DNA from 3 places in the Methylobacterium sp. 142-1Y genome. Region 3 is predicted to be linked to each of the others. Evidence: predicted binding sites of a transcription regulator. Region 3 holds the regulator's gene; each other region holds the start of a gene.
The links. Region 3 encodes PhoB, which activates phosphate uptake and scavenging genes when phosphate is short. Its sites were predicted from a motif close to TGTCATNNANCTGTCAT; they were not measured.
Positions count from the first base shown of each region.

Region 1: AC3AOF_RS07750 (calcineurin-like phosphoesterase C-terminal domain-containing protein) is a predicted target of PhoB. The motif match lies at 7,697-7,713, and genes of this name have one in related genera.
Region 2: AC3AOF_RS11630 (esterase-like activity of phytase family protein) is a predicted target of PhoB. The motif match lies at 5,029-5,045, and genes of this name have one in related genera.

Region 1 covers NZ_CM173224.1:1,674,528-1,684,240, forward strand. The annotation lists gene AC3AOF_RS07720 (TIGR02186 family protein) at 1-650, shown strand, start outside; gene AC3AOF_RS07725 (DUF3429 domain-containing protein) at 650-1,099, shown strand; gene pdeM (ligase-associated DNA damage response endonuclease PdeM) at 1,454-2,167, opposite strand; gene AC3AOF_RS07735 (ligase-associated DNA damage response DEXH box helicase) at 2,215-4,761, opposite strand; gene arfB (alternative ribosome rescue aminoacyl-tRNA hydrolase ArfB) at 4,917-5,342, shown strand; gene AC3AOF_RS07745 (methyl-accepting chemotaxis protein) at 5,542-7,674, shown strand; gene AC3AOF_RS07750 (calcineurin-like phosphoesterase C-terminal domain-containing protein) at 7,798-9,558, shown strand; gene AC3AOF_RS07755 (hypothetical protein) at 9,674-9,713, opposite strand, start outside.
Region 2 covers NZ_CM173224.1:2,552,993-2,562,705, reverse strand. The annotation lists gene AC3AOF_RS11650 (adenylate/guanylate cyclase domain-containing protein) at 1-1,030, opposite strand, end outside; gene AC3AOF_RS11645 (sensor histidine kinase) at 1,516-4,041, opposite strand; gene AC3AOF_RS11640 (Rdx family protein) at 4,132-4,437, opposite strand; gene crcB (fluoride efflux transporter CrcB) at 4,508-4,879, opposite strand; gene AC3AOF_RS11630 (esterase-like activity of phytase family protein) at 5,090-7,588, shown strand; gene AC3AOF_RS11625 (P1 family peptidase) at 8,132-9,127, opposite strand; gene AC3AOF_RS11620 (cytochrome c-type biogenesis protein) at 9,124-9,591, opposite strand; gene AC3AOF_RS11615 (heme lyase CcmF/NrfE family subunit) at 9,598-9,713, opposite strand, start outside.
Region 3 covers NZ_CM173224.1:179,014-188,726, forward strand. The annotation lists gene AC3AOF_RS00795 (sigma-70 family RNA polymerase sigma factor) at 1-273, opposite strand, end outside; gene AC3AOF_RS00800 (hypothetical protein) at 627-824, opposite strand; gene pstS (phosphate ABC transporter substrate-binding protein PstS) at 1,241-2,278, shown strand; gene pstC (phosphate ABC transporter permease subunit PstC) at 2,448-3,422, shown strand; gene pstA (phosphate ABC transporter permease PstA) at 3,449-4,375, shown strand; gene pstB (phosphate ABC transporter ATP-binding protein PstB) at 4,403-5,215, shown strand; gene phoU (phosphate signaling complex protein PhoU) at 5,298-6,017, shown strand; gene phoB (phosphate regulon transcriptional regulator PhoB) at 6,085-6,786, shown strand; gene AC3AOF_RS00835 (acyl-CoA synthetase) at 7,366-8,997, opposite strand; gene AC3AOF_RS00840 (propionyl-CoA synthetase) at 9,155-9,713, shown strand, end outside.

The DNA.
Region 1 (9,713 bases), 1.5 Mb from region 3:
CCGGTGCCTCGGTGGCGGTGTTCGGCGCCGTCGAGCGTGACGGGCAGTCAGGGGCGCGCTCCGGCGGCTACGACGTGGCGGTAACGATCCGCGGGCCCCGCCAAGCGCTGACGGTGCGCGAGAAGGAGGCGCTGGGGCCGGTCTGGGTCAATCGGGCGCAGCAGAAATTCGCCGAGGTGCCGAGCTTCCTGGCGGTCCTCTCCTCCCGCCCTTTGCCCGAGATCGCCGACGAGGCGACGCGTCGGCGCCTACGGCTCGGCCTCGCGGCGATCGTCGCCGCCCCCGACCTGACCCTGGCGGCGCCGGCGCCGGACGATCCCTTCCGGGAAGCCCTGCTGCGCCTGCGTCGGCGCGAGCGTCTGTTCACCGAGAGCGAGGCGGGGGTACGGTTCCTGGCGCCGTCGGTCTTCCGCGCCACCGCGCCGCTGCCCGCTACCGCGCCGGTCGGCGCCTACGACGTCGAGGTGGTGCTGCTCGCCGGCGGCGTGCCGCTCGCCCGGCACGAGGCGCGGTTCGACCTCGTCAAGTCGGGCATCGAGCAGGGCCTCGCGACATTCGCCCGCGATTGGTCGCCGGCCTACGGGCTTGCCGTCGGCGCTCTCGCGCTCATCTCCGGCTGGCTCGCCAGCGTGATCTTCCGGAGAGACTGATGCCATTTCGCGCACCCTCTGCCGCACCCCCCGCCGCCGTGATCCTCGGGGGTGCGGGCCTGATCCCGTTCGTCGGCCTGAGCGCCCTCGTGATCCTCGGCCAGTCGCTGTTCGGAGTCGCGCCGCGCCCGCTGCTCGCATCTTATGGCGCCGTGATCGCCTCGTTCCTCGGCGGCCTGCGCTGGGGCGCGGCGGCCGCCTCGCCGGAAGGGAAGGGTGCCGACTACGCCGTGTCGGTCCTGCCCTCGCTCGTCGCCTGGGCGGCCCTGCTCGCCCCGGCGCCGTGGGACTTGAGGGTGCTCGGCGCCCTCGTCCTCGCCTGGGGCCTCGTCGACCAGGATCTGCCGCGGCGCGGGCTGGTGCCGGCGTGGCTCGGGCGGTTGCGGCTGGTTCTGTCGGGGGTGGCGGGTGTGGCGTTGCTGGCGGCGGGGATTTGGGGGGCGGCGTGACGGCCCGTGCGCCTCGTCACGATCGAACCATCTTGTCCCGAACCCACCCGCAACCTCATCCTGAGGTGCCGGAGCAAAGCGGAGGCCTCGAAGGAGGGCTCCAGAGATCGCGGTGGTTTTTGGAGCCCTCCTTCGAGGCTCATACCAATGGCCCAAGATGCTGACGCATCGGGCCATTGACCCATCTCGAATTTTCGATTTCAAGCCAGAGGCTTGGCGAAAATTCGAGAGCGGAACCAAAGGTCGTTTCCAACGACCGTTGGTATCACTCCGTTCGTACCTCAGGATGAGGTCGAGGGAGGGACAGTGGAATGACCGCACCAAGCCAAACCGGCTGCCCCCCGCCGCCGCCTGTTACTCCCGCGTCAGCATCGTCCGGCCGATCGCGAAGACCCGCCCATCCCCGATCAGGTGCGCGGTGAACCCGCCGGGAAACAGCGTGTCGAAGGTATCGGATCGCACGTTGAGCCCGCCGGTGAGCGAGCCGAAGGCCGGCATCACCAGGCGGGTCGCATCGAGGACGAAGCAGCGCCGGCGCACGGCACGGCCGCGCATCGCCACCTTGCCGACCGGATGGAAGTGGCCGGCGACCTCGCCCGTCTCAGGGTGTGCCGCGGGCTCGTGCCGCAGCGTGAGGGCGCCGACGGTCAGGGTGTCGGCGAAGCGGCCGCCGATGCCGTCCTGCACCGCCCGGTCGTGGTTGCCGGAGATCCAGACCCAGTCGCGCCCCTCCTGCAGGGCGGCGATGAGCGCGCGGTCGGCGACGTCGAGGCGCGACGGCCCCTGCGCGTCGTGGAAGGAATCGCCCAGGCACACCACACAGGCCGGGTCGAGGCGGGCCACCGCCTCGTGCAAGGCCGCCAGGGTCTCGCGGGTATCGTAGGGCGGCAGGAACTGGCCCGAGCGGGCGGCAAAGGCCGAGCCCTTCTCGAGGTGCAGGTCGGAGACCACCAGGGTGCGGTGCTCCGGCAGCCATAACCCGCCGCTGAGATCGAGGGCGAGGGTCTCTCCGGCCAGCATGCTGCCTGGGGTCTTGTGGGTCTTCTCGAGCTTCAGCGGCAGCGCCACGATCGTCGTCTTTCCTCTCGGAGCGGGGCGCCCTCCGGTGTGTCACGTCAGGCCAGCGCCTCGTCGAGCAACGCCGCCTCGGCCTCGGCCAGGATCTCGTCCGCGCCCTCGCCGTAGACCCGTTCGCGCCCGATCTCGAGCATCACGTTCACGGCGAGCGGCGAGACCCGGTCGAGGGCCTTGTGGATGATTCGCCCCTGGATGCGCGCAAGCATCATACCGAGGCGGGCCACGTCGAGGAGTCCGGTTGCCGCATCCTGCCGCGCCGCCCGCAGCAGCAGGTGGCCGGGCTGGTGCTTGCGCAGCACGTCGTAGATCAGGTCGGTCGAGATCGTCACCTGCCGGCCGGTCTTGCGCTGTCCCGGATGACGGCGCTCGATCAGCCCGGCGATCACCGCGCATTGCCGGAAGGTGCGCTTCATCATCGCGGACTCGTCGAGCCATTCCTCGAGGTCGTCGCCGAGCATGTCCTGGGCGAACAGCCCATCGAGGAAGCCGGGCTCGCGGCCGATGCGCTCCGACAGGTCGCGGGTGCCGAACACCGCGAGGCCGTAATCGTTGGCGGCAAAGCCCAGCGGGCGCATCCCGGCCCGCTCCAGGCGCCGGGTCAAGAGCATGCCGAGCGTCTGGTGGGCGAGCCGCCCCTCGAACGGGAAGCAGGCGAGATAGTAGCGGTTGGCGCGCGGAAAGGTCTCGACCAGCAGGTCGCGCGGGCCCGGCAGCACGGAGCGGCGGCGCTGCTGCACCAGGTAATCCGCCACCTGGGCCGGCAGCCGGTCCCACTCGAACGGGTCGGCGATCAGCGCCCGCACCCGGGCGGCGAGGAAGGTCGAGAGCGGGAATTTCGAGCCGGCATAGCTCGGGATCGCCGGATCGGTGCCGGGGGGCCCACGGGTCACCAGCGCCTCGTCCTCGTGCAGGCCCTCGAAGCGCAGGATCTCGCCCGCGAACAGGAAGGTGTCGCCGACCGTCAGCGTCTCGGCAAAATCCTCCTCGATCTCGCCGAGCACGCGGCCCCCACTGGGGAGCACGGCGCCGGGCTTGGTCCGGTTGCGCCGGGCGAGCCGCACCTTGACCTTCGTCGATTCGATGATCGTGCCGACATTCATCCGGTACTGCTGCGCGGTCCGGGCATCGCGCACCCGCCACAGCCCGTCCGGTCCGCGCAGGATCTTGGCGAACCGTTCATAGGCCCGGAGCGCGTAGCCGCCGGTGGCGACATAGTCGAGGACGAGCCCGAAATCCTCGCGGGTGAGGTCGGCGTAAGGGGAGGCGGCCCGGACCTCGTCGTAGAGGTCGTCCTCGGAGAACGGCCCGGCGCAGGCCATGCCCAGCACGTGCTGGGCCAGCACGTCGAGGGCGCCGATGCGCGGATCGGGCGTGTCCTGCGCCGCCTCCTCGACGGCGTCGAGGGCGGCGCGGCATTCCAGCATCTCGAAGCGGTTGGCCGGCACCAGATAGGCCTTCGACGGCTCGTCCATCCGGTGGTTGGCCCGGCCGATCCGCTGCATGATCCGGCTCGCCCCCTTCGGCGCCCCGATATTGATCACGAGATCGACGTCGCCCCAGTCGATGCCGAGATCGAGGGTCGCGGTGCAGACCACGGCCCGGAGCACGCCCGCGGCCATCGCCGCCTCGACCTTCCGGCGCTGCGTCGCGTCGAGGGAGCCGTGATGGAGCGCGATCGGCAGCCCGTCGTCGTTCAGATTCCAGAGTTCCTGGAAGGTGTACTCTGCCTGGAGCCGGGTGTTGACGAAGACCAGGACCAGCTTGTGCCGCCGGATCAGGTCGTAGACCGCCGGCATCGATTGCCACGCCGTGTGCCCGGCGAGTGGCAGGGTGCGGCCGGTCTCCAGCATGTGCAGGTCGGCGCGCGCGCCACCCTGGACGGTGATGAGGTCGGCCATCGCCGATTCGGGCACTTGCCCGAATCCTTGCGGTACCAGGTAGCGCCGTAATGCATCGGGCTCGCGCACGGTCGCCGACAGGCCGGTCGTGGCGAGGCCCGGCGCCAGCCGGTGCAGCCGGGCGAGGCCGAGGCTGAGGAGGTCGCCGCGCTTCGAGGTGACCAGCGCGTGCAGCTCGTCGAGCACCACCCGCTTGAGATTCCGAAACAGTTCCGCCGCCTCGCGATGGGCGACCAGCAGCGCCAGCTGCTCGGGCGTGGTGAGCAGGATGTGCGGCGGGCGCGCGACCTGGCGGGTCCGCTTGTGCGACGGGGTGTCGCCGGTGCGGGTCTCGATCCGGATCCTTTGCTCCAGCCCGATCCCGGCCACCGGCGCTTCGAGGTTGCGGGCGATGTCGACCGCCAGCGCCTTGAGCGGCGAGATATAGAGGGTGTGCAAGCCGCCCTTGTCGTTTCCCTTGTCGTCCCCCTCCGCCAGGTCGACCAGGGTGGGGAGGAAGCCCGCCAGCGTCTTGCCGGCCCCGGTCGGCGCCACCAGCAGGGCCGAGCGCCCGGCTTGCGCCGCCGCCAGCAGGGCGAGCTGGTGCGGCCGGGGCGCCCACCCGCGCGCGGCGAACCACCCGGCGAAGGCGGCGGGGAGCGCGGGGGACGGATCGGGGGGGCGTTTGGGGAGAGAATTCTTGGGCACGCCCTCCGATGTAGCGCGCGCATTCGTTTCGTGGGATGGCGGCGGCCTTGGTGTCTCTCACAAAACTCCCTGTCGCCGTCGTCGGCCGCGATGGCAGCGTCGGTGCAGCGGGAGTTTCGTGAGGTGCACCTGAAACCGTTCTCGGGAGCGCCGTCGTGGGTCTCGAATGCACGCCCTGGATCACCCTCGACGAGTCCGAGCTCGAGGAGAGCTTCGTGCGCGCCTCCGGCCCGGGCGGCCAGAACGTCAACAAGGTCTCGTCCGCGGTACAGCTGCGCTTCGACGTGCGGCGCTCGCCCGCGCTGCCGAACGCCGTCGCGATCCGCCTGATGAAGCTCGCCGGGCGGCGGCTCACGTCGGATGGGGTGCTGGTCATCACGGCGCAGAACCACCGCACCCAGGAGCGCAACAGGGCCGAGGCTCGCGAGCGCCTGGCCGACCTCGTCCGCGAGGCCGCCGTGCCCCCGACCCCGCGCCGCCCGACCCGGCCGACGCTGGCCTCCAAGAAGAGGCGGCTGGAGGAAAAGGGCCGGCGGGGCGACGTGAAGAAGCTGAGAGGCGGCAAGCCGGGCCTCGACTGAGCCACCCGGGCCATCGAGCCGACCGCCGATGCGCATCGCCGTGTCGTCGATTGACGTCGCGTAAAAAAAATGAAATCCGGCATTGTCGTCTCTTGCTGCGCTGGAGCCGACATCAGTTCCCCGTTCCTGTCTTAGGGGAAGGTTCACCGATATCCGGGCAAGGTCCGCCTCATCAAGATCCCGATCGGCGGTGCCCGTCATGACGAACCCGGCTAACCTCTCCCTTGCCCGACCGTCGATCACCAGGATTTCGGTCTCCTGGATGCTCTGCATCGTTCTCGGGCTCATGGGCGTGCTGGTGATCGCTCAGGCCGCCGGCGCGCTCGTCGGCGCCGCCCGCGAGCAGGCGCAGGCGGGTAAGGTCGTCACCCTGTCCGTCGGCAGCCGCGCCCTTCTCGGGACGCTGCTGGCGAACCGCATCGAGCGCGGCACCGCCCTCACGGCGCTCGGCGTCGAGGCGCCGGCGGATCCCGACATGCGGGCTTCCCTGGCCAAGGGGCGCGCCACCGCCGACAAAGGCTTCTCCGAGGTGATCGCCGCCCTGGACGGGACCGACCTGCGGAGCGTCGCCGGCACGATCGGCCGCTTGCGCGAGGCGCAAGGCGCGCTGGCCGCCCTGCGCCCGCGCATCGACGCTGCCCTGGATCGGCCCCGGACCGCCCGGGAGCCGTCGATCCTCGCCGACGCGACGGCCGCCTACGGGGCCCTGCTCGACGGCCTGACCGCGACGACGGACACGGTCGATACCGCCATCGCCTCCGCCGATCCGGCTCTGCGCGCCGCCAGGCTGATCAAGCGGGCCGCCTGGGCGACCCGCGTGGCGGCCGGCGGGGCGGCGCTGAGACTGCAGACCGGCGTGGCGAACCCGGCCTCGTGGTCGCCCGCCGCCACCCTGACGGCGGCCGAGGAGCGTGGGCGCCTCGACCAGACCTGGGCCGGCGCCATCGACGCCATCGGCCGGGTGTCGGACGGACCGATCCGGGTCGCCTTCGAGACCGCGCAGGCGCGCAACTTCTCGGCCACCGCCAAGGAGGAGCGCCGCGCCCTGGCCGAGGCCCTGGGCGCGGGCCGGCCGGTCGGCATCTCGATCCAGGACCTGCGCCGTCGCGACACCGACAACCAGGGCACCATCGTCGATCTCGCCAACGTCGCGCTCGACGTGATGGTCGAGCGGGCGCGGGAACTCGAGGACGAGGCCGGCCGGATGGTGATCCGCAACGGCGCGATCCTCGCCGCCGCCCTGGCCCTGTCGATCTTCGGCCTCGTCTGCGTGGTCCGCGGCGTGCTGCAGCCGATCCGGGCGATGACCCGCGGCATGGGCGAGCTGGCCGCCGGCCGGCTCGACGTCGCGGTGCCCGGGCTCGGGCGTCGCGACGAGATCGGCGAGATGGCCGAGGCCATGCGGGTGTTCAAGGACGCGATGAGTCAGGCCCGCCGCCTCGAGGCCGAGACCGCGCAGGCGCGCCTCTCGGCGGAGACGCAGAGGCTCGCCGGGATGCGCGAGATGGCCGACAGCTTCGAGGCGACGATCGGCGGCGTGGTCGACACGGTGTCGTCCTCGGCGGTCCAGCTGCAGGCGACCGCCCGGTCGATGAATGCGGCGGCGACCCGCACGACGAACGAGTCCGGCGCCGCCTCGGGCGGTGCCCGGGAGGTGTCCGGGCATGTCGGCGGCGTCGCCGACGCCGCCGGCCGGCTCGGCGAATCCGTCGCCGAGATCGGGCGCCGGGCCTCCGCCTCGGCGGACCTCGCCCGGACCGCGACCGACGAGGCCGGCCGCACGGCCGAGCTGGTGCAGGAACTGAACGGTGCGGTGGGCAAGATCGGCGATGTCGTCGGCATCATCGCCACCATCGCCAGCCAGACCAACCTGCTGGCGCTCAACGCCACGATCGAGGCGGCCCGGGCCGGGGAGGCGGGGCGGGGCTTCTCGGTCGTCGCCGCAGAGGTGAAGGAACTCGCCAACCAGACCGCCAAGGCCACCGACGAAATCTCCTCGCAGATCGCCCGGATCCAGGGCTCGACCGCGCAGGCGGTGTCGGCGATCGGCGGCTTCGACGCGCGGATCCGCGAGATCAGCACCGTGACGCGTTCGATCGCCGCCGCGGTCGAGGCGCAGGGCGTCGCCACGCGCGACATCGTGCACAACGCCTCGCACGCGGCGACGGGAGCCCGCAGGGTGACCGAGACGATCGACGGCGTCGCCGGTACGGCGGGCGAGACCGGCGCCGCCGCCGACCAGGTGCTCGCCGCGGCCTCGGCCCTGTCGCACCAGTCCGAGGACCTGCGCCGGGGCGTCTCCCGCTTCCTGGAGCGCGTGCGGGCCGCCTGAGCCGGCAGAACGACCGCGAGGCCGTCACCGAACCGTCAAGGAGGCGTGATTGCCTCGGCACGGATCAACGCGCAGCCCCTATCCGCCCCGGCGGGTGGGGCTGCCGGGAGGACGAGGGCCGCGATGACGGATCACACCACCCTGACCCGGCGTACCACCCTGGCCGGGGCGACGGCCCTGGCGCTCGCTCCCCTCGCGGCCTTGGCACAGGGCGCTCCGGGTGCGGGGCCGGGACACGCGCAAGGCGAGGGACGAGCGCCCGCACAGGTCGCCGGCATCGTCTACGAGGATCGCGGGGCCAAGGGCCGGCGCGGGCCCGACGATCCGGGGCTGCCCGACGTGCTGGTCTCGAACGGCCGCGAGGTGGCCCGCACCGACGCGCAGGGACGCTACACCCTGCCGGTCGGCGACGAGGCGGTGATCTTCGTCGTCAAGCCGACCGGCTTCGCCCTGCCGCCGGGGCCCGACGGGCTGCCGCATTTCTCGTACCTGCACCAGCCGGCCGGCACCCCGGCGGATCTCTCGCTCCGCTATCCCGGCATCGCGCCGACCGGGCCGCTGCCGTCATCCGTCGATTTCGGCCTGGTGCGCCGCCCGGAAAGCGGCGACTTCGACGTGGTGCTGTTCACCGATCCCCAGCCGGAGAGCCACGCCGAGCTGACCTTCGTGCGCGACACCGCCATCGCCCGGGTGCTCGGCCTGCGGGGCGAGTTCGGCAAGGTGGCGTTCGGAATGACGACGGGCGACGTGCTGTTTGACGATCTCTCGCTCTATCCGCGCCAGAACCGGCTCATCGCGCAGGTGGGCGTGCCGTGGTTCCACATCGGCGGCAACCATGACCTCAACTTCGAGGCGCCGGACGCCCGCCATTCGCGCGAGACCTTCAAGCGCAGCTTCGGAGCGCCGTACTACGCGCTGGAACACGGCGGCGTGCTGTTCCTGATGCTCGACAACGTCCATTATCTCGGGGCCGCCACCGCGACGGCGGGCCGGGGCGGGCGCTACGAGGGCCGGATCGGCGAGCGTCAGCTCGCCTTCGTGGAGAACCTGCTGGCGCAGGTGCCGAAGGACCGCCTGGTGGTGGTGGCGATGCACATCCCGCTCGCCAGCGATCTCGGGCCGGACGATCCCGGCATCGGCACCGCCGACCGGGCGCAGCTGCTGCGGCTGCTAGCCGGGCGGCCGTCCTTCAGCGTCTCGGGCCACACCCACACCACCGAGCATCATTATCTCGGCTCGGACGGCCGGCCCGGCGCCCCGGGCGACGACGCCCACCATCACCATGTGCTCACCGCCGTCTCGGGCTCGTGGTGGAGCGGTCCGCCGGACCGGCGCGGCATCGCCACCGCCGACAGCCGCGACGGCACGCCGCACGGATTCCACGTGCTCGGCATCACCGGCGGCCGGCACTACACCACCCGCTACGTCCCGGCGAGCGACGATGCCGGCCGCCAGATGCGGATCGTGCTGGAGAGCCAGTTCCACGCCGACGACCTCGCCCGCCTGCCCGATACGCGGCTCTACGAATTGCTCGGCGCGACGATTCCGGCCGAGAGCGCCGGTGCGACGAACGTGGTGGTCAACCTGTTCGACGGCGGGCCGCGCAGTCGGGTGACATTCCGCATCGGCGATCGTCCGCTCGTGCCGATGACGCGGGTGCGCCGGCCGGACCCGTTCGTCGCTGCCCTCTATGCCCGCAACGCGGCGACCAGGAAGTCCTGGGTGAAGGCCGAGCCGTGCTCGCATCTCTGGGTGGCGCGGCTGCCGCGGGACCTCGCGGCCGGCACCCACCGCCTCACCGTCGAGGCGACCGACGAGTACGGCCGCGCGCATCGCGACGCGCTGGTGCTCGAAGTGCTGGATGGGGCGGCGAGGGCTGGCTAGCGCATCGTTCGACGAAGCGGAGGACCGGTTCGTCGATAAGGAAATGCCGCAAGATCAGGGATCTGAGGCACTGCCCGGATGGCAGCGCGACCGGGCAGTGCTCCGGCGGCGGATTCTACAGCCGGCTGGGCAGGGAGATCACCGCGTCGACCGTC
Region 2 (9,713 bases), 2.4 Mb from region 3:
CGGCGTTCCACGCCGCCACCCCTTCCTCCAGCCGCTCCGCGAAGGCGAGTCCTTGAGCGGCGGCCTCCGCCCGCGCCTCTGGCACGCCGAACACCACGAGCGCACCGTCGCCCATGAACTTGTCGATCACGCCCCCGGTCTCCCGGGCGGCCTGGGCGACGCAGCGGCGGAACCCCGTGACCAGGATCGCCACCGTCTCGGGATCGGCCCGCTCGGCGATCGTGGTGGAGCCGCGCATGTCGACGAAGGCGATGGCCGCGTGGCGACGCTCGCCGAGCCGCAGGCCGCCGCCCTGCGCCATGCTGCCGCCGCGCTCCAGGAGCGGCGCCAACTCGGCGGGCAGGAAGCGCGACAGGGCCGCCCGCCGCGCCGTCTCGCGCAGGGCCAGCACCGCGAGCAGCGCCATGATGCCGACCGACACCACGCTGCCGATGCCCACCATCGCCTCGATTCCGTGGGCGTGCCGCTGGTAGCCCAGCAGCACCTCGTCCTCCTGGGCGCGCATCGCCTCGATGATCCGGCGGATCTCGTCCATCTCGGTCTTGCCCTCGCCCGCCCGCACCAGGGCCAGCGCCCCGTCGCGGTCGCCGGCCCGGTCGAGGGCGAGCGTCCGGTCGAGTTCGACGAACTTGCGGGCGATGGCGGGGCGCAGCGCCTTCAGGCGAGCCTCCTGGGGGGCCGAGCCGCGCAGCTCGGCGTCCAGCACCGGCAGCTCCGCGGCGATCCGGGCCTGGCCGGCGGTGTAGGGCACCAGGAAGGAGGAATCACCGGTCAGGAGGTAGCCGCGCTGCCCGGTCTCGCTGTCGAGGAGGTCGGCCAGCACCTGCATCAGGGTCCGGTCGACCGACAGCGTGTGGGTGATGCGGTGCTGGACGGTGCTCTGCCAGGCCAGCAGCAGCCCGTTGGCGGAGCCCACCAGCAGCAGCAGGGCGGCCCCCGCGGTGGTCAGCCCGGCCCGGCTGCGCACGGGGCCGAGCCGCGCGCGGAGCGGCCGGCGGGGCGCGGGGCTTTGCGTCGGGTCTGGGGTCATCGGTGATCCGTCCGGCGCCGGGCGCGGGACGGGCCCTCGGCTTTCCCAGGCGATATGGGAGAGTTTTCGCCGCCGGCCATCGACCGGGCGGCTTACTTCCGCTCCGATGCAGGAGTCTTCGGGGTTTATGGATTTCTCTTAGGGAAGGTCCGATGATCAGACCGGTGCGGGCCGCCCCCTCTCCCCGCGGGCGGCGAGCGGATTCACACTTCTCCTCCGAGAGCTAACCCTCTGGAAATATGGGCGCTTTCCCCTCCCCCTTGTGGGGAGGGGTTAGGGGTGGGGGTGGTGCCGCGTAAAGCGCGCGGTCTATCCGGTACCACCCCCACCCCCATACCCCTCCCCGCAAGGGGGAGGGGAGGCGCGCTACCTTCGAGAGGGAGAACGCTCGAACCGAGATGTGTGAATGCGATAGCCGCCCGCGGGGAGAGGGGAATACCCGCGCTATTGTCGTCTCCGAAAATTGCTCCGGACAGCCCCGCACCTCACGATTGCCCCGCCGCCCGGCGCCGGGCCGGCGCGGTTTCCTCCTCCCGCGCGTCCGGCTGCGTCACCTCAGGCTCCCCCAACGGCGCCACGATGGTGCAGACCACGCCCTCCCGCGGGAAGCTCAGGCTCACGGTGCCGTCGAGCTCGCGGGCGAGGCTGCGCTCGATCAGGCGGGAGCCGAAGCCGGTGCGGGTCGGGGGGACGACCGGCGGCCCGCCGCTTTCCTGCCAGCGCAAGGCGAGACGCCCCTCCGCGACGCTCCACGACAGGGCGACCTGGCCCGCCGGCACCGAGAGGGCGCCGTACTTGACCGCGTTGGTGGCGAGCTCGTGCAGCGCCATGGCGATCGACAGGGCGATGCGGGGCGGCAGGCGCAAGGCGGGGCCGCCGACGACGAAGCGCTCCCCCGGCCCGTCGAGGGGCGCGAGCGCATCCTTCACCACCTCGGCCAGCTCCGCCCCCTCCCAGCTCTCGCGGGTGAGCACGTCGTGGACGCGGGCGAGCGCGATCAGCCGCGCCTCGAAGGCCGTCCTGGCACCGGCGGCGGCCGGCCCGTCGAGGCCGCGCAGGCTCTGCATCGCGATCGACTGCACGGTGGCCAGCGTGTTCTTCACCCGGTGGTTCAGCTCGTGCACCAGGAGGCGCAGGTGCTCCTCGGCCCGCTTGCGCTCGGTCACCTCCTGATGGATGCCGATCACCCGGCGCGCTCGGCCGCCGGCATCGCGCTGCACGATCGCCTGGGCGCTGACCCAGCGCAGCTGAGCACGGTCCGGGCGGATCCGGAACTCGGTGCGGTAGTCGGAATCCCCGGCCAGCAGGGCGGCGAGCGCCGCCTCGATCCGGGCCCGGTCCTCCGGGTGCACGGTGCGGGTCCAGGCCTCGTGCGAGAGCGGGGCTGCCCCGAAGATCTCCGCCGAGCGGGCCGAGAGGCGGTGCTGCCCGGAGGCGAGGTCGATCTCCCAGGTGCCGAGCCGGCCGGCGGCGAGCGCCAGACGCAGGCGCTCCTCGCCCTCGCGGAGCGCCGTCTCGGCGTCCTTGGCCTCGGTGATGTCGACGTTGCAGCCGGTATAGCCGAGGAAGCGGCCGTGATCGTCGAGGCGGGCCACCCCCTCGCACAGGAGCCAGCGCGTCGCCCCGTGCCGGTCGATCACCCGGGTCGCGCAGCGGAAGGGCGTGCGCGCCGCGAATGCGGTCTCGAACGCCGCCGCGAAGCCCGGCAGGTCGTCCGGGTGGACGATCTCGCGCCAGCGTCCCCCGGTCAGCGTCCCGGTCGCGCGGCCGAACAGGTAATCGTAGTGGAGGTTGGCGAAGACGATCTCGCCCGCCTCGTCGGTCATCCAGATCAGGGCCGGGGCCGAATCGGCCATGTGGCGGAACCGCGCCTCGCTCTCGCGCAAGGCCGCGAGGCTGCGGCTCTGCTGCTCGAGCGCCTGGTCGCGCTCGGCGATGCGCCGGCGCAGGCTCTGCGAGGCGTCGGCCAGCACGTCGGCGAGCTGGCGGATCTCGCGGATCGGCGTCGAGACCCGCGGCACCGGCTGGCCGACGGCGAGCGCGCCGCCGGCCTGGGCGAGCTGGCGCAGCGGCTCGGCGACCCGCGCCCACAGCTTCACCGCCAGGACGGAGGACACCGCCAGCGCCAGGAGCCCGAACCCCCCGAAGGCCAGGACCCAGTGGCGCAGCGGCGCCTCGACCTGCTGCTTGGGGATGCTGGCGCCGACGGTCCAGCCCGCCGCCTTCGCGGTGGTCTCGACGTAGAGGACCGGCCGCTTGCGGCGGTCGACCCCCTCCCAGATGTCGGGGGCGCCGGACGGGGAGCCGCGCAAGGAGGCCTGCATCGGCTGGCCGGCGAGGCTGTCCTGATCCTCCGAGCGGGCGAGCAGCAGGCCCTTGCGGTCGATGATCGCGGTGGTCCAGCCCGGCGCGAGATCCTGGACCAGGATCTGGTGCAGCCGCGCCACCGGCACCGTGAGGCTGAGCACGTAGGCCGGCACGCCTGCGACCATCACCGGCACCGCCACGTCGTAGGTCGGCGCCCGCCCGGGCGCGCCCGCCCGGACGTCGCCGACCACCGGGCGCTTCGTCGCCAGCACGGCGGCATCCTCGGGATGCGGGTCCTGCGGCAGCGGCGCGCCGTGGGGCAGGGCGGTGTTGACGAGCTGGGTGCCGTCCGGCCGGCGCAGCGAGAGGCGGAAGCCCGTCGCCTCCGTCACCGCCTGGGCCTGGGTCTCGAAGCCGGCGAGTCCGTGATGGCCGAATCCCTCCTGCCGCAGCCGCGGCGAGGCCGCGAGGGTCTGGAGCACGGAGACGAGCCCGGCCATGTCCCGGTCGACGCTGAGCGCGATGCCGCGCACGCTCTCGCGGGCATCCTGCTGGAAGCGCACCCGCTCCAGGGAGGCGTAGCGACCGAGCAGCACGGCGGTGAACAGCAGGCCGGGCCCGATCAGCGCGATCGCCAGGGCGACGAGGTAGACCTGCGTCGACAGCCCGTCCCGCCGCAGGGCGTTCAGCCGGCGGCGGATCATGGCGTGGTCCTCATGACGACCGTCCCTGGACCCTGTCTTGCCTTGTGCCCTGTCCTGGCGGCGCGCCGGCGGCGCGGCTCGGTCAAGGCGTCAGGCCCTGTCGATGTGGCCGAGGTCGCGGCCCGGCTCGATCCGGTCGCGCACCCGCTGCTTGAGGGTCTTGATGTCGGGAAATCCCCCGTCGCGCTTGCGCTCCCAGATCAGGGCGTCGCCGCAGGTGATCGCGAAGGCGCCGCCGGTCCCGGGGATCAGCGCCACCTCGCCGATCGCGTCGCGGAAGGTCGAGAGCAGCTCCTGCGCCATCCAGCCGGCCCGCAGCAGCCAGTTGCACTGGGTGCAGTAGGTGATGGCGATGCGGGGCTTCTCGGCCTCTGGACGGGGGGCGGTGTCGCTCATCGTGAGGGAGACTCCGCCTCCGATCCCCCCGCTTGTCAACCCGCGCGGATTGGTCGCCGCGGCTCCCGCCTCACGCGAGCTGGCGCAGCACCAGGAGGCTCACGCCGACGCCGACGATGCCGGCCGCCACCGATCCTCCCACATAGGCGAGCGCCGCCGCGTGCGCGCCGCGCTCCCAGAGCAGGAAGGCCTCGAGCGAGAATGTCGAGAAGGTGGTGAAGCCGCCGAGGATCCCGGTGGTGAGGAAGAGCCGCAGGGCCTGCGGTCCTCCGCCCCTTGCGGCGAACCAGCCGGTGAGCACGCCCATCATGATCGAGCCGAGGATGTTGATCACCATCGTGCCGAACGGGAAGCTGCTGCCCGCCCGCGCGGCCCAGAGATTGACGCCGTGGCGCAGGGCCCCGCCGAGGCCGGCGCCGAGAAAGACCACCAGGTAGCTCACCGCCGTCAAGTCTCCTGCCAAGTCTTCTGCGACGTCTCCGTCGATCCCGCGAGGCTTCTGCCACGGTCCGCCGATCGGGGCGAGGCCGCCGGCGCAACCGTGGCCTGCGCGCCGCACCGGGTTCCATTCGGTGCGAACGGGCAACACTCCGTCACGTGCCTGTCACCGAACCGCCCCATCCCTGCCGCAAAGTGAGCCTGGGGGCGAATCGTGACCATTCTTTCCATCCGCGCCGCGCTCACGGCGGGCGGCCTGATCGCCGGCGCGGGGCTCGCGCAGGCCCAGTCGGTCCAGGTGCGGGTGCCGAACCTCCAGCCCGTCGACGGGCCGGTCTCGACCGATGTCGGCGGCACCACGGTCGTCAACCAGGGCCTCCAGGGCGTGGCCCGGCTGCCGGCCACCACCCGGGACTTCCTCGGCGATTCCCTCGGCTCGTTCTCCTCGCTCGCCGTCGACCTCTCGACTTGGCGGCGCAACGGCGACACCTATACGGGCACGCTCTACACGCTGCCCGACCGCGGCTACAACAACCCCGACGGCGGGCTGTTCAGCGACTATGCCGGCCGGCTCAACCGCTTCAACTTGAGCTTCACGCCCTATGCCGGCACTGCGGCCCTGCCGCAGGCCACCACCTCGCAGCGCCAGGTCACCCTGACGCCGGATGGCGGCATCGTGCTCACCGATGCCAGGGGCCAGCGTTTCAGCGGCCTCGATCCGGGCGCCGGCACCACCACGCAGCTCGGCACCGTGCTGCCCTCCGCCGCCACCGGCCCGAGCGCCGGGCGCATCAGCCTCGACGCCGAGGGCCTGGCGCGCCGCCTCGACGGCTCGTTCTACGTCAGCGACGAGTACGGCCCGAACATCTACTATTTCAGCCGCGAGGGCCGCCTCCAGGGCCTGATCGGCATCCCGGCGGCGCTCCAGCCGGTGACGAACGGCCAGCTCAACTTCAATTCGCTCAATCCCCCGGATACCGGCCGGCGCAACAACCAGGGCCTCGAGGCGCTGGCACTGACGCCGGACGGGCGCGGCCTCGTCGCTATCCTCCAGAGCGCGACGCTGCAGGATTCGGGGCCTAACCAGCAGCAGCGGACCAATACCCGCATCCTCTACTACGACGTCTCCGGCACCCCGACCCCGGGAGCCCCGAGCCGCGAATACGTGCTGCAGCTGCCGGCCTACCAGCAGAACGGCAATGGCGGCGCCCCGAACCGTACCGCGGCCCAGAGCGAGATGCTGGCGCTCAACGACACCCAGTTCCTGGTGCTGTCGCGCGATTCGAACGGGCTCGGCACCGGCAACACCACGCCGATCGTCTACAAGAGCGTGCTCTTCGTCGACACCGCGGGCGCGACCAACATCGCCGGCACCGCCTATGACGGCACGACGCCGATCGCCCCGAACGGCACCTTGCGGGCCGGGCTGACCCCGGTGCAGAGCCGGGAGGTCGTCGACCTGCTCAACTCGGTGCAGCTCAACCGCTTCGGGATGAACCTGAATACCAACCCGGCGAGCCAGACCACCCTGCCGGAGAAGATCGAGGCGATGGGCCTGGTGCCGGTCTTGAGCGAGCGGGCGCCCAACGACTATTTCCTGCTCGTCGGCAACGACAACGACTTCCTGACCCGCCAGGGCGTCATCAACGGCCAGCCCTACGATGCCGGCATCAACAACGACAACATCCTGCTCGCCTACCGGCTGACCCTGCCGACCTACGTCGATCCGCTCTCGCTCGCCGTGATGAAGGCGACGGCGCCGACGGTGCTCCAGGGCCTCGGGGCCGGCGCGATCGGCGTCGCGGCCTCGGCGACGCGGGGCGTGCAGGACCACCTCTCGGCGCTCCGCCGCAGCGCCGGACTTCCCGGCCAGGGCGCCTGGGGCACCTCCGGCCCGGCGCTCTGGGTCGGGGGCGACTTCGTCTTCGCCGACCAGCCGCGCAACGGCGGCCTGTCCCTCGACCGCACCATCGCGCAAGGCTCGGCGGGCTTCGACCTGCCGCTCACCGGCCCGTGGCGGGCCGGCCTCGCGGTCGGCGGGGGCGGCGGCTCGCTGTCGCGGCCGCAAGGGTTCCGCCAGGACCAGAGCGCCTTCACGGTCGCGGCCTATGGCGGCTATTACGGCCCGACCTTCTATGCGCAGGGCATCGTCGGCGGCGCCCCGATCATCGACCTCTCGGGCATCCGCCGCCCGGCCGCGTACGGGCTGACGGCCGACTCCAAGACCTCCGCCACCGCGCTGTCGCTCGACGGCGAGGCCGGCCTGATCCTCGACCGCGACGCTTTCCGGCTGATGCCCTTCGCGGGCCTGAGCCACCTCTCGGCCCGGGTCGGCGGCTTCACCGAGACGGGGGCGGCGGGCAACAACGTCGCCTATGGCGGCCTCACGGTGCTCCAGACCACCGCCCGCTTCGGCGCGGAACTCGCCTATACGGGCTTCGGCGGCATCGTCCCCTCGGTGCGGGTGGCCTACAATCTCGGCCTCGGGCCGCAGCAGAAAGCCGGCCTGTTCCGCCTCGCCAGCGTCCAGAACCCGATGGCCGTCGCGACCGCGGCGATCCCGTTCCTGACATCCGACTACGTCACCGCCGGGGTCGGCCTCCAGGGCAGCCTGACCGAGAACCTCGGCTGGCGGGTGGATTACCAGGCGGCGATCGGCACCCGGGCCGGGGTGGCGCATGGGGTGACGGCGGGGCTGCGGTATCAGTTCTGAGGGGTGGGGACCTCAGAGCCTGTTTGAGCGGATTTGACAGCCAAAATCTGACGGTGAGCATGAGATGTCCTACCCATCCACCTCATCCTGAGGTGTCAGTCGATCGAAGATCGACTGACCTCGAAGGAGGGCTCCAGGGATCGCGGAGGCTTCTGGAGCCCTCCTTCGAGGCTCCTTTCAGTCGCACCTCAGGATGAGGTGCTGGGTAGGATATCCCCCCAATAATCTCATGTATTTTTCAGAAATTACTGCTCAAACAGACTCTGAAAGAATACTTGAGTTGCAAGAACAGCATCGCAAGGTAATTTTCCATCCTATCCGCGACCTCATCCTGAGGTGCGACCGCAGGGAGCCTCGAAGGAGGGCTCCCTGCGGTCGCACCTCAGGATGAGGTTGTGGATGGGATTGGAGTATGTCGATCAGTCAAACAGGCTCCCACTCTCTCGATAATATTCATGCTAATATCAAAGGTCGTCTTCAACGACCGTTGGAATCACGCGCGAAGAAGCGGCGATGCACACTGACTGTATCGCAAAGCCGCGCCTATCCTCCGAACCGATCCCGCCACGCGGCTTGCGCCCCCGCCACCGGCAAGGCGCTCGCGTGGTACACCCCCAACGCCACCGCCCGCGCCAGCACCCGCGCCGCGGCATCGCCCAGCCGCGCCAGATCCCCGACCGGATCGGCGAGCGGCACGGCGCCCGTGGCGGCGGCAAAGACCAGGTCGCCGTCCAGCGGCGTGTGAGCGGGCACGATCGCCCGGGCGAGCCCGTCCTGCGCCGTCACGGCGAGGCGGCGCGCCTCGGCCTTGGTCAGGCGGGCATCGGTCGCCACCACCGCGATCGTCGTGTTGGCGCCGGGCATCGGCTTCATCGGCCAGGCGAAGGCGTCGGCCGGGATGGTCGGCGCGGGGCCCAATCCCCCGAACTCGTCGCCCTCCTCGAACGGGCCGGCCCAGAAATGCGGCCCGTCCCCGACCGTGACCCGCCCCAGCGCGTTCACCGCGACGAGCGCCGCGACGCGGGCGCCCGTGCCCTCGACCACGGCCGAGGCGCTGCCCAAGCCCCCCTTGAGGTTGGCGGTGCGCGCCCCGAGCCCGGCCCCGACCGAGCCCATCGCCACCGGATCGGTGCCGGCGGAAGCGGCCGCCGCGAAGCCGAGGTCGCGATAGGGCGGGTAGCGGCCCCACGCCTTGTCGCCGCCGTTGAGGAGGTCGAACAGGATCGCCGCCGGCACGATCGGCACCCGCGCCGGGCCGACCGCGAAGCCGCGGCCGGTCTCGGCGAGCCAGGCGGTGACGCCGGAGGCGGCATCCAACCCGAAGACCGAACCGCCGGACAGGACGAGCGCATCGACCCCCGGCACCGTGCGCTCGGGATCGAGGAGGTCGGTCTCCCGCGTACCGGGCCCGCCGCCGCGGATGTCGACCGCCGCCACCGTGGGTGTGTCGAAGACGATCGCGGTGACGCCGGACAGCGCTCGCGCATCCTCGGCGTGACCGACGCGGAGGCCGGCGATGTCGGTGAGGCTGCCGCTCACCGCGGCTCGGCCCGGCGCATCAGGTCGGCGACCGCCGCTTCTTCCGCGGCCGAGAGGGCCTTCGGCGCCGTGGCCTTGCGCCGCCGGCCCGCGGCCCACAGGGCGAGGCCGCCGAGGCCGACCACCAGAACGGGCGTCAGCCAGAGAAAGGCGGTGTGCCAGGCCAGGACCGGGCGCAGCAGCACGAACTCCCCGTAGCGGTGGACCACGTAATCGACCACCGCGTCGTTGCTGTCGCCCTGGCGCAGGCGCTCGCGCACGATCAGCCGCAGGTCGCGGGCGAGCGGCGCGTCGGAATCGTCGATCGACTGGTTCTGGCAGACCAGGCAGCGCAGGCCGGCCGAGATCGACCGGGCCCGCGACTCCAGGCCTGGATCCTTCATCACCTCGTCGGGCTGCACCGCGCCGGCGGCGACGGGAGCGAGCAGCGCCAGGGCGAGGAGAGCGGAGCGGACAGCGCGCATCGGGGCCTACTCCGCCGGGACCGAGTGGGGCGGCACCGGGCCGGCGGCGTTGCGGATCGCCGGCTTCAGGGCCGGGGCGCCGACGCGGAAGCGCCGGTCGGTCAGGGAGAGGCCGCCGCCGA
Region 3 (9,713 bases):
CCGGGCGGCGTTGTTGGTGAGCGAGAGCGCGAAGGCGCGCAACGACGACAAAGCCGCCAGCATCCCCTCGCGGAATTCCGGCTCGACGGCGCGCCCTTGCGCGGCGAGCGCCGCCTCGAGCTTCTCGATCAGCGCGAGGAAGATGTCGGGCGTCGCGGCGGTCTCGATCGGGGCATAGGCCGCGCGCAACTGGCGCCCGAGATGGACCTGGACGGTCGGGGGCAGGCCGGGCTTGGCTTCGGTGCTGAGGATGGGGTTCTCGGTGGACGCCATGCGACTCTCACGTTCTGAAGCGGGGAGGGCGGGGCGGCGGCACTCTGACGGGCCACTCGCTGAAAATACCCCGCCGGAGCTTCCTGAGGGGGGAAGTGGGGCGCGCCGCGCGCCTGTCGACACGCGCGCATCGCCGCGGGCTGCGGCGAAGAGGTGCGAAGACTCAGCAGCGCCGCATCCGGCCTCGCATCCCAGCCTCGCTCCGCGCCTCGTCGCACCGCATCGCCGTCGCTCCCGTCCCTCGCCGGCCGCAACGGCCCTGCGGCGCCCGCGCCGACGGCACGGGTCGCGAGAGGCAACGGCTTCGTACTGCCCAGGTTCCCCAGATCGTGATCCCGTGATCGTATCGCGCCCTACCAGGTGCGGGCGCCGGGCTGGCTCCGGTATTCCGCCGCGCGGATGCGGGTCATGATCCGGTCGAGCTCGGCGAGAAGCGCCGCCTCCTCGTCCCGCGCCGCGTCGACGGCGGCCGGATCGGCGAGGTAGAGGCGCTCCTGCTCGGCCCGGGCGAGGCGCTGCTCCAGCTCGGCCCGCTCGGCGTGGAGGGCCATCAATTCCCGGCGTGCGGGATCGTCGGGGGAGCCTTGCTCCCGATCGTCCCCGATCCGGCCGGCGTCGATCCGGTTTCGCCCTGTCATCGTGTCGAGGTTGTGCACAACGGCTTGTCCTGTCGTGGGGGTCGCGGCGCAAGTGCCTGCGGATGTTCAACCTCCCAACGCGCAAGAGGGCCGGAACGTCGCATCCGGCCGGTGCTTGTCATCCAAGTGTCACGCGACTGTCATAGGGCCGGCGTCGCACCGGGCTTATCCCTCGCGGCGCGGCGGACGCCCCGGCAACGATCGGGACACGATCCGGCGCAAGCCAGGGGAAACCGGTCGCGTCGTCACCGGCCGTCGATGGGCAGGATGCGGGTCGGCGAGTTCGCTCCCGCATCGTGCCGGACCGATCCGAACACGGAGAGATACCAGTGAAGCCCTTCTCCTACGCGCTCGCCATCGGGCTCGCGACCGCCCAGATCGCCACCTCGGCGATGGCCCTCGACATCACCGGCGCCGGCGCCACCTTCCCGTTCCCGGTCTATTCCAAGTGGGCCGAGGCCTACCGCAAGGAGACCGGCAACGGCCTGAACTACCAGTCGATCGGTTCCGGCGGCGGCATCAAGCAGATCCAGGCCAAGACCGTCGATTTCGGCGCCACCGACGCGCCGCTGAAGGGCGAGGCCCTGACCAAGGACGGCCTGGTCCAGTTCCCGACCGTGATGGGCGGCGTGGTTCCGGTGGTGAACATCGCCGGTGTCAAGCCCGGCGAGGTCAAGCTGACCGGCGAGGTCCTGGCCGAGATCTACCAGGGCACGATCAAGAAGTGGTCCGACCCGAAGATCGCCAAGCTCAACGAGGGCGTGAAGCTCCCCGACGCGCCGATCACCCCGGTCTACCGGTCGGACGCGTCCGGCACCACCAACATCTTCACCACCTACCTGTCGGACGTCTCGCCGGCCTGGAAGTCCGAGCTCGGCGCCTCGACCACGGTGAGCTGGCCGGCCGGCCAGGGCGGCAAGGGCAACGAGGGCGTGACCGCCGTCGTCAAGCAGGTCCCGAACGCCATCGGCTACGTCGAGTACGCCTACGCCAAGCAGAACAACCTGCCGGTCGCGCTGATCCAGAACAAGGACGGCCAGTACCCGATGCCGGGCGACGAGGCGTTCCAGGCCGCCGCCGCCAATGCCGACTGGAAGGCCGCTCCCGGCTTCGGCATCTCGCTGACCAACCAGCCCGGCGCGAAGGCCTGGCCGATCACCGCCGCGACCTTCATCCTGGTCCACAAGAACCCGGCCGACGCCGCCCGCACCGCCGAGGTGCTGAAGTTCTTCCGCTGGGCCTACAAGAACGGCGGCCCGATGGCGACCGCCCTCGACTACGTGCCGCTGCCCGCCAAGGTCGTCACCCAGGTCGAGGACGAGTGGAAGTCGATCACCAAGGACGGCAAGCCCGTCCTGAGCAACTGATAGAACGAATCTCGGGAGGGCGGGGTGGTCCCGCCCTCCTTCCGCCGGTCCGCATGCGGGCCTGCGCGGCGCTTGAGGAAAGCCGAGATCCCGCCCCCCGCCGGATCGCGTCCGACTCGCCTCGATCCGCCGAGCGCGCTAGAGGCCGCTCACTCCAAGGGAAACCCGGATGGTCGCGTTGTCTGAGAACGTCGCATTGGCGGCAAGTCCCCAAGTCGCCCGCCGCGCCCCGAGCCCCGTGGGCGACCGCATCTTCCGCGGCGCCGCCCTCGCCTCGGCGCTGCTGGTGCTCCTGGTGCTCGCCGGCATCCTGGCCTCGATCGCCTATGGCGGCTGGCCGGCCTTCCGGGAGTTCGGCCCCGGCTTCCTGACCTCGAGCGCCTGGAACGTCGGGCGCGAGGAATACGGCGCCCTCGTCGCCATCATCGGCACCCTGGTCTCGGCGCTGCTCGCCCTCCTCATCGGCGTGCCGATCTCGCTCGGCATCGCGATCTACCTGACGCAGCTCTGCCCCGGCTGGGCGCGCCGCCCGGTCGCGATGACGATCGAGCTGCTCGCCGCCGTGCCGAGCATCATCTACGGTATGTGGGGCCTGTTCATCTTCGCGCCGCTCTTCGCGCGCTTCGTGCAGATCCCGGTCTCGAACGTGGTCGAGGGCATGCCGATCGTCGGCACCCTGTTCTACGCCCAGGTGCCGTCGGGCGTCGGCGTGCTCACCGCCGGCATCATCCTGGCGATCATGATCGTGCCCTTCGTCGCCTCGATCACCCGCGACATGCTCGACCAGATCCCGACCGTCCTGCGCGAGAGCGCCTACGGCATCGGCTGCACCACCTGGGAGGTCGTGCGCCACGTCCTGATCCCGCAGGCCTCGGTCTCGATCATCGGCGCGATCATGCTCGGCCTCGGCCGCGCGCTCGGCGAGACGATGGCGGTCACCTTCGTGATCGGCAACGCCAACCGCCTCTCGGCCTCGATCTTCGATCCCGGCTCGACCATCGCCTCGCGCATCGCCAACGAGTTCAACGAGGCCGACGGCATGCAGCTCCACGCGCTGATGGCGCTCGGCTGCATCCTCTTCGTCGTCACCTTCATCGTGCTCATCATCGCCCGGCTGCTGGTGCGCCGCGCGAAGGTGGCCTGATCCCGCTCCCGCACGGACGTTTCCCGATGAACGCTTCCCCCGCCGCGGTCTCAGGCTCCGAAGGCCCGACCGCTCCCGCCCGCCTCCCGCCCGCCCCGCAGGCCTGGGGCCGGGTCCGCGCCGGCCGGCGCTCCGCCGACAAGCTCCTCATCGTCGGCTGCACCGCCGCGACCGTGCTCGGCGCCGTCGTGCTCGGCTCGATCCTGCTCATGCTCATCATCCAGGGCGTGCAGGGATTCTCGCCGGCCCTGTTCACCCAGGTCACGCCGGGCCCCGGCTCCGAGGGCGGCGGCATCGCCAACGCGATCCTCGGCAGCCTGGTGATGACGGTGCTCGGCATCGTCGTGGCGACGCCGGTCGGCGTGCTCGCCGGCACCTACCTCGCCGAGTACGGCCGAGGCTCGCACCTCGCCAACCTGATCCGCTTCCTCAACGACATCCTGCTCTCGGCGCCGTCGATCCTGATCGGCCTCTTCGTCTACACCCTGATGGTGCGGCCGATGGGCGGCTATTCGGGCTGGGCCGGTGCCGTGGCGCTCGCCATCATCGCCACCCCGGTGATCGTGCGCACCACCGAGGACATGCTGCGCCTGGTGCCCGGCCCCCTGCGCGAGGCCGGCGTCGCCCTCGGCGCCCCGTACTCGATCGTGATCCGCTCCGTCACCTGGCGGGCGGCCCAGTCGGGCATCGTGACCGGCGTGCTCCTGGCGCTGGCCCGCATCGCCGGCGAGACCGCGCCCCTGCTCTTCACCGCGCTCAACAACAATTCCTGGTTCAGCCCCAACCTGATGGGCGGCGTCGCGAACCTGCCGGTGATGATCTACCAGTTCGCGCTCTCGCCCTACGAGAACTGGCGCCAGCTGGCCTGGGCCGGCGCGCTCCTCATCACCGTCACCATCCTGGGCCTGTCGATCGTGGCCCGCCTCGTCCTGAGCGGTCCCAAGGGCCGCTGATCCGATACCTTGCCCGGAGACACCCCGATGAGCGCCACCGCCACCGCCGTGCCGGTCGTGGGCCAGAGCACGGCCGACGAGTCCGCCGCGATCCGCCTCGCCGTCAAGGACCTCAACTTCTACTACGGCGACTTCAAGGGCCTGAAGAACATCAACCTCAACTTCCTCGACCGCCAGGTCACCGCCCTGATCGGGCCGTCCGGCTGCGGCAAGTCGACGTTGCTGCGCACCTTCAACCGGATCTACAGCCTGTATCCGGAGCAGCGCGCGGAAGGCGAGATCCTGCTCGACGGCCGCAACATCCTGGATTCCTCGATCGACCTCAACGAGCTGCGCGCCCGGGTCGGCATGGTGTTCCAGAAGCCGACCCCGTTCCCGATGTCGATCTACGACAACATCGCGTTCGGCATCCGGCTCTACGAGCGCCTCGGCAAGGCCGATCTCGACAACCGCGTCGAGGAGGCCCTGCGCAAGGGCGCCCTCTGGGACGAGGTCAAGGACAAGCTCAAGCAGTCCGGCATGGGCCTGTCCGGCGGCCAGCAGCAGCGCCTCTGCATCGCCCGCACGGTGGCGCAGCGCCCGGAGGTGATCCTGTTCGACGAGCCGACCTCGGCCCTCGACCCGATCTCGACCGGCCGCATCGAGGAACTGATCGAGCAGCTGCGGGGCGAGTTCACCATCGCCATCGTCACCCACAACATGCAGCAGGCGGCGCGCATCTCGCAGTTCACCGCCTTCATGTATCTCGGCGAGCTGATCGAGTTCGGGCCGACCAACCGGCTGTTCATGAACCCGTCGAAGCGCCAGACCCAGGACTACATCACCGGCCGGTTCGGCTGAGGCCTGACGCGATCATCCGCCGGCCCGGTCTGCCGGGCCGGCACAAGCCTACGCTCCACCTCCGCGCGAGGAGCCAGATCCCATGTCGAGCCACATCGTCACCTCCTACGATCAGGAGTTGCAGAACCTGCGGCGCAGCATCGCCGAGATGGGCGGCATCGCCGAAAAGATGGTGGCCGATTCCGGCCAGGCGCTCCTGCGCCGCGACGCCGCCCTCGCCCAGGCGGTGATCGCCACCGACCAGCGTCTCGACGGGCTGCAGCGCGAGATCGAGGAGAAGGCCATCCTCCTCATCGCCCGCCGCCAGCCGCTGGCGGTCGACCTGCGCGAGACCATCTCGGCGATCCGCGTCTCGGGCGACCTCGAACGCATCGGGGATCTGGCCAAGAACGTCGCCAAGCGCGTCGTCGCCATCGCCGACCAGGTCCAGCTGCAGAAGATCGTCGTCGGCGTGGAGCACATGAACGAGCTGGTCCAGGAGCAGCTCAAGGACGTGCTCGACGCCTACGCCACCCAGGACACCGTCGCGGCCCTCGACGTCTGGGCCCGGGACGGCGGCATCGACGCGCTCTACACCTCGCTGTTCCGCGAACTCCTGACCTACATGATGGAGGATCCGCGCAACATCACGTTCTGCACGCACCTGCTGTTCTGCGCCAAGAACGTCGAGCGCATCGGCGACCACACCACCAACATCGCCGAGACCATCCACTACCTCGCCACCGGCGAGACCCTGCCGACCGAGCGTCCGAAGAACGACCGTTCGAGCTTCGCCACCCTCGACACCCCGCCCGAGGCTTGAGGGCGACGCCCGTCCGGGCCTTGCGGCCCGGCGGGCCTTTACCCCCGCCCCCGCCTGAGTGCCCCCGATGAGTACCCGCATCCTGATCGTCGAGGACGAGGAAGCCCTCACCCTCCTCCTGCGCTACAACCTCGAGGCCGAGGGCTTCGAGGTCGACGCCGTCGCCCGGGGCGACGAGGCGGATATCCGCCTGCGCGAGCAGGTGCCGGACCTCGTCCTCCTCGACTGGATGATGCCGGGCCTGTCCGGCATCGAACTGTGCCGGCGCATCCGCGCCCGCCGCGAGACCGAGCGGCTGCCGGTGATCATGCTGACGGCCCGCGGCGAGGAGGGCGACCGGGTGCGGGGCCTCGCCACCGGTGCCGACGACTACATCGTCAAGCCGTTCTCGGTGCCGGAACTGCTGGCGCGGGTGCGGGCGCTCCTGCGGCGGGCCAAGCCCGCCCACGTCGCCGACCTCCTGATCGCCGGCGACATCGAGCTCGACCGGGTCAGCCACCGCGTCCGCCGCGACGGTCGCGAGCTGCATCTCGGCCCGACCGAGTTCAAGCTGCTCGAATTCCTGATGCAGAGCCCCGGACGCGTCTTCTCGCGCGAGCAACTGCTCGACGGCGTCTGGGGGCACGACGTCTATATCGACGAGCGCACCGTCGACGTGCATATCGGCCGCCTGCGCAAGGCGATCAACCGCGGCCGCGACAGCGACCCGATCCGCACCGTGCGGGGCTCGGGCTATTCGTTCGACGAGATGTTCGCGCCGGAGGCGTGATACGGTCTTCGTGTGAACTGTTCGCGGCAAGAAGAGCGCAAGTTCCCCCTCCCCCCTCTGCGGGCTAGCGGATTCACACTTCTCCTTCGTGAGCTAACCCTCTGTAAATATGCGCGCTTTCCCCTCCCCTTGTGGGGAGGGGTTAGGGGTGGGGGTGGTGCCGGAGTAGCCTCGCGCTCTACGCGGCACCACCCCCACCTCCAACTCCTCCCCACAACTTGCAGCGATTCCGGGCAAGCCCGGGATCGCCGGGGGGAGGAGAGGCGCGCGACCTTCACCGGAGAAGCTCTCGAACCGAGAAGTGTGAACACGCTAGCCTCTGCGGGGGAGGGTGGCCTGCGGAGCAGGCCGGGAGAGGGGCAGCGCGACGCTGATTCAGAGGGCGCCAGTCAGAACGGTTCCGCCTCATCCGGAAGCGTGGTTCCCCTCTCCCGCCCGGCGCCGCCGGGCACCCTCCCCCGCAGAGGGGGGAGGGTTCAAGACCAGCGATACTTTCTTTCCCCGGACAGCCCTGCATCCACGGCGAAGAGGGGGATCCCGCCCTTTATTGCGGCCGGAACAGTTCAGGTCGAACCCGTCTCACAATGCCTTCGCCATCTCCCGCAGCACGAACTTCTGCACCTTGCCGGTCGAGGTCTTCGGCAGTTCCGTGAAGACAACGTGCCTGGGCACCTTGAAGCCGGCGAGCGACTGGCGGCACCAGCCGATCAGCTCCTCGGCCGAGACCATCTCGGAGCCTTTCAGTTCGACGAAGGCGCACGGCGTCTCGCCCCATTTCTCGTCGGGCTTGGCGACCACGGCGGCGGCGGCCACCGCCGGGTGCTTGAACAGGGCCTCCTCGACCTCGATCGACGAGATGTTCTCGCCCCCTGAGATGATGATGTCCTTCGAGCGATCCTTGAGCTGGATGTAGCCGTCCGGGTGCTTCACCCCGAGATCGCCCGAATGGAACCAGCCGCCCGCGAAGGCGGCCTCGGTGGCTGTCGGGTTCTTGAGGTAGCCGCGCATCACCACGTTGCCGCGGAACATCACCTCGCCCAGCGTCTCGCCGTCGGCGGGGACCGGCTGCATCGTCTCGGGATCGAGCACGTCCAGCGCCTCGAGCGGCGGGTAGCGCACGCCCTGGCGCGCCTTGCGGGCGGCCTGCTCGTCCTTGCCCAAGGCGTTCCAGTCGGCGTGCCACTCGTTCACCACCGCCGGGCCGTAGGTCTCGGTCAGCCCGTAGACGTGGGTGACGTCGAATCCCGCCTCGGCCATGCCGGCGAGCACCGCTTCCGGCGGGGGCGCCGCCGCGGTGAGGAAGGAGACGCGGTTGGGTAGCTCCCGCCGCTCGGCCGCGGCGGCGTTGATGAGGAGCGACATCACGATCGGCGCGCCGCACAGATGCGTCACGCCGTGATCCGCGATGGCGTCGTACATGGCTTTCGCCCGCACCTGCCGCAGGCAGACATGGGTGCCGGCCACCACCGACAGGGTCCAGGGAAAGCACCAGCCGTTGCAGTGGAACATCGGCAGGGTCCACAGATAGACCGGGTGCCGGCCGAGATTGCCCGCCACCACGTTGCCGACCGCGAGCAGCGACGCGCCGCGATGGTGGTAGACCACGCCCTTCGGGTCGCCGGTGGTGCCCGAGGTGTAGTTTAGGCTGATCGCGTCCCACTCGTCGCCCGGCATCGCCCAGGCGTAACCGGGATCGCCTTGACCCAGAAAGTCCTCGTACTCGATCGTGCCGAGGCGCTCGCCCGGACCGTCGTATTCGGGATCGTCGTAGTCGATGACGAGCGGCTTCACCCCGGCCTGGGTCAGAGCCGGGCCCATGATGCGGGCGAATTCCCGGTCGGTGATCACCACCTTGGCCTCGCCGTGGTCGAGGCAGAAGGCGATGATCGCGGCGTCGAGCCGGGTGTTGAGGGTGTTGAGCACCGCGCCGGCCATCGGCACCCCGTAATGGCACTCGATCATCGCCGGGGTGTTGGCGAGCATCACCGCCACCGTGTCGCCCCGCCCGATGCCGCGGGCCTTCAACGCCGAGGCGAGGCGCCGGGAACGGGCGTAGAGGTCGCGGTAGCTGCGCCGCAAATTTCCGTGGATCACGGCCGTATGGTCGGGAAACACCGTGGCCGCCCTCTCCAGGAAGGTGAGAGGCGTGAGCGGCTGGTGGTTGGCCGGGTTCCGGTCGAGGCCGTGGTCGTAGATCGTCGCGCCGGTCATGGGTCGTCCTGCTCCCTGTCGCGCCAGAGTACCCGCCGGGGCGGAGCGATCAATCCGCCCGGCATCCTTACGAAAGTTCGACTTCCGGCCGGACCGGGGCCTATTCTATCTGAACAGGCAGGCCGCCCCGCAGATGGACGGCACCGGAGGAGACGCCATGGCGAGCCCGAGCCGCTACCCGGAGACCTACGCCGCCTGGCAGCGCGACCCGGAGGCCTTCTGGTCACAGGCCGCCGAGGCGATCGACTGGGCGAGACCCGCCACCCGCGTCTTCGCCCCCGAGGAGGGCGCCTACGGCCGCTGGTTCGTCGGTGCCGAGGTCAATGCCTGCCACAACGCCGTCGACCGCCACGTCGCGGCCGGGCGGGGCGACCAGGCGGCGATCCTGTACGAGTCCCCCGTCACCGGCACCAAGCGCCGGATCAGCTACGCCGAGCTACTGAACGAGGTCGCTTCCCTCGCCGCCGTGCTCCAGGATCTCGGCGTCGGGCGCGGCGACCGGGTGGTGCTCTACATGCCGATGGTGCCCGAGGCGCTGTTCGGCATGCTGGCCTGCGCCCGCATCGGCGCCGTGCATTCCGTGGTGTTCGGGGGCTTTGCCGCCCGCGAGCTCGCCGCCCGGATCGAGGACGCGGCGCCCAAGGTGGTGCTCGCCGCCTCCTGCGGCATCGAGCCGACCCGGGTCGTCGCCTACAAGCCGCTCCTCGACGAGGCCT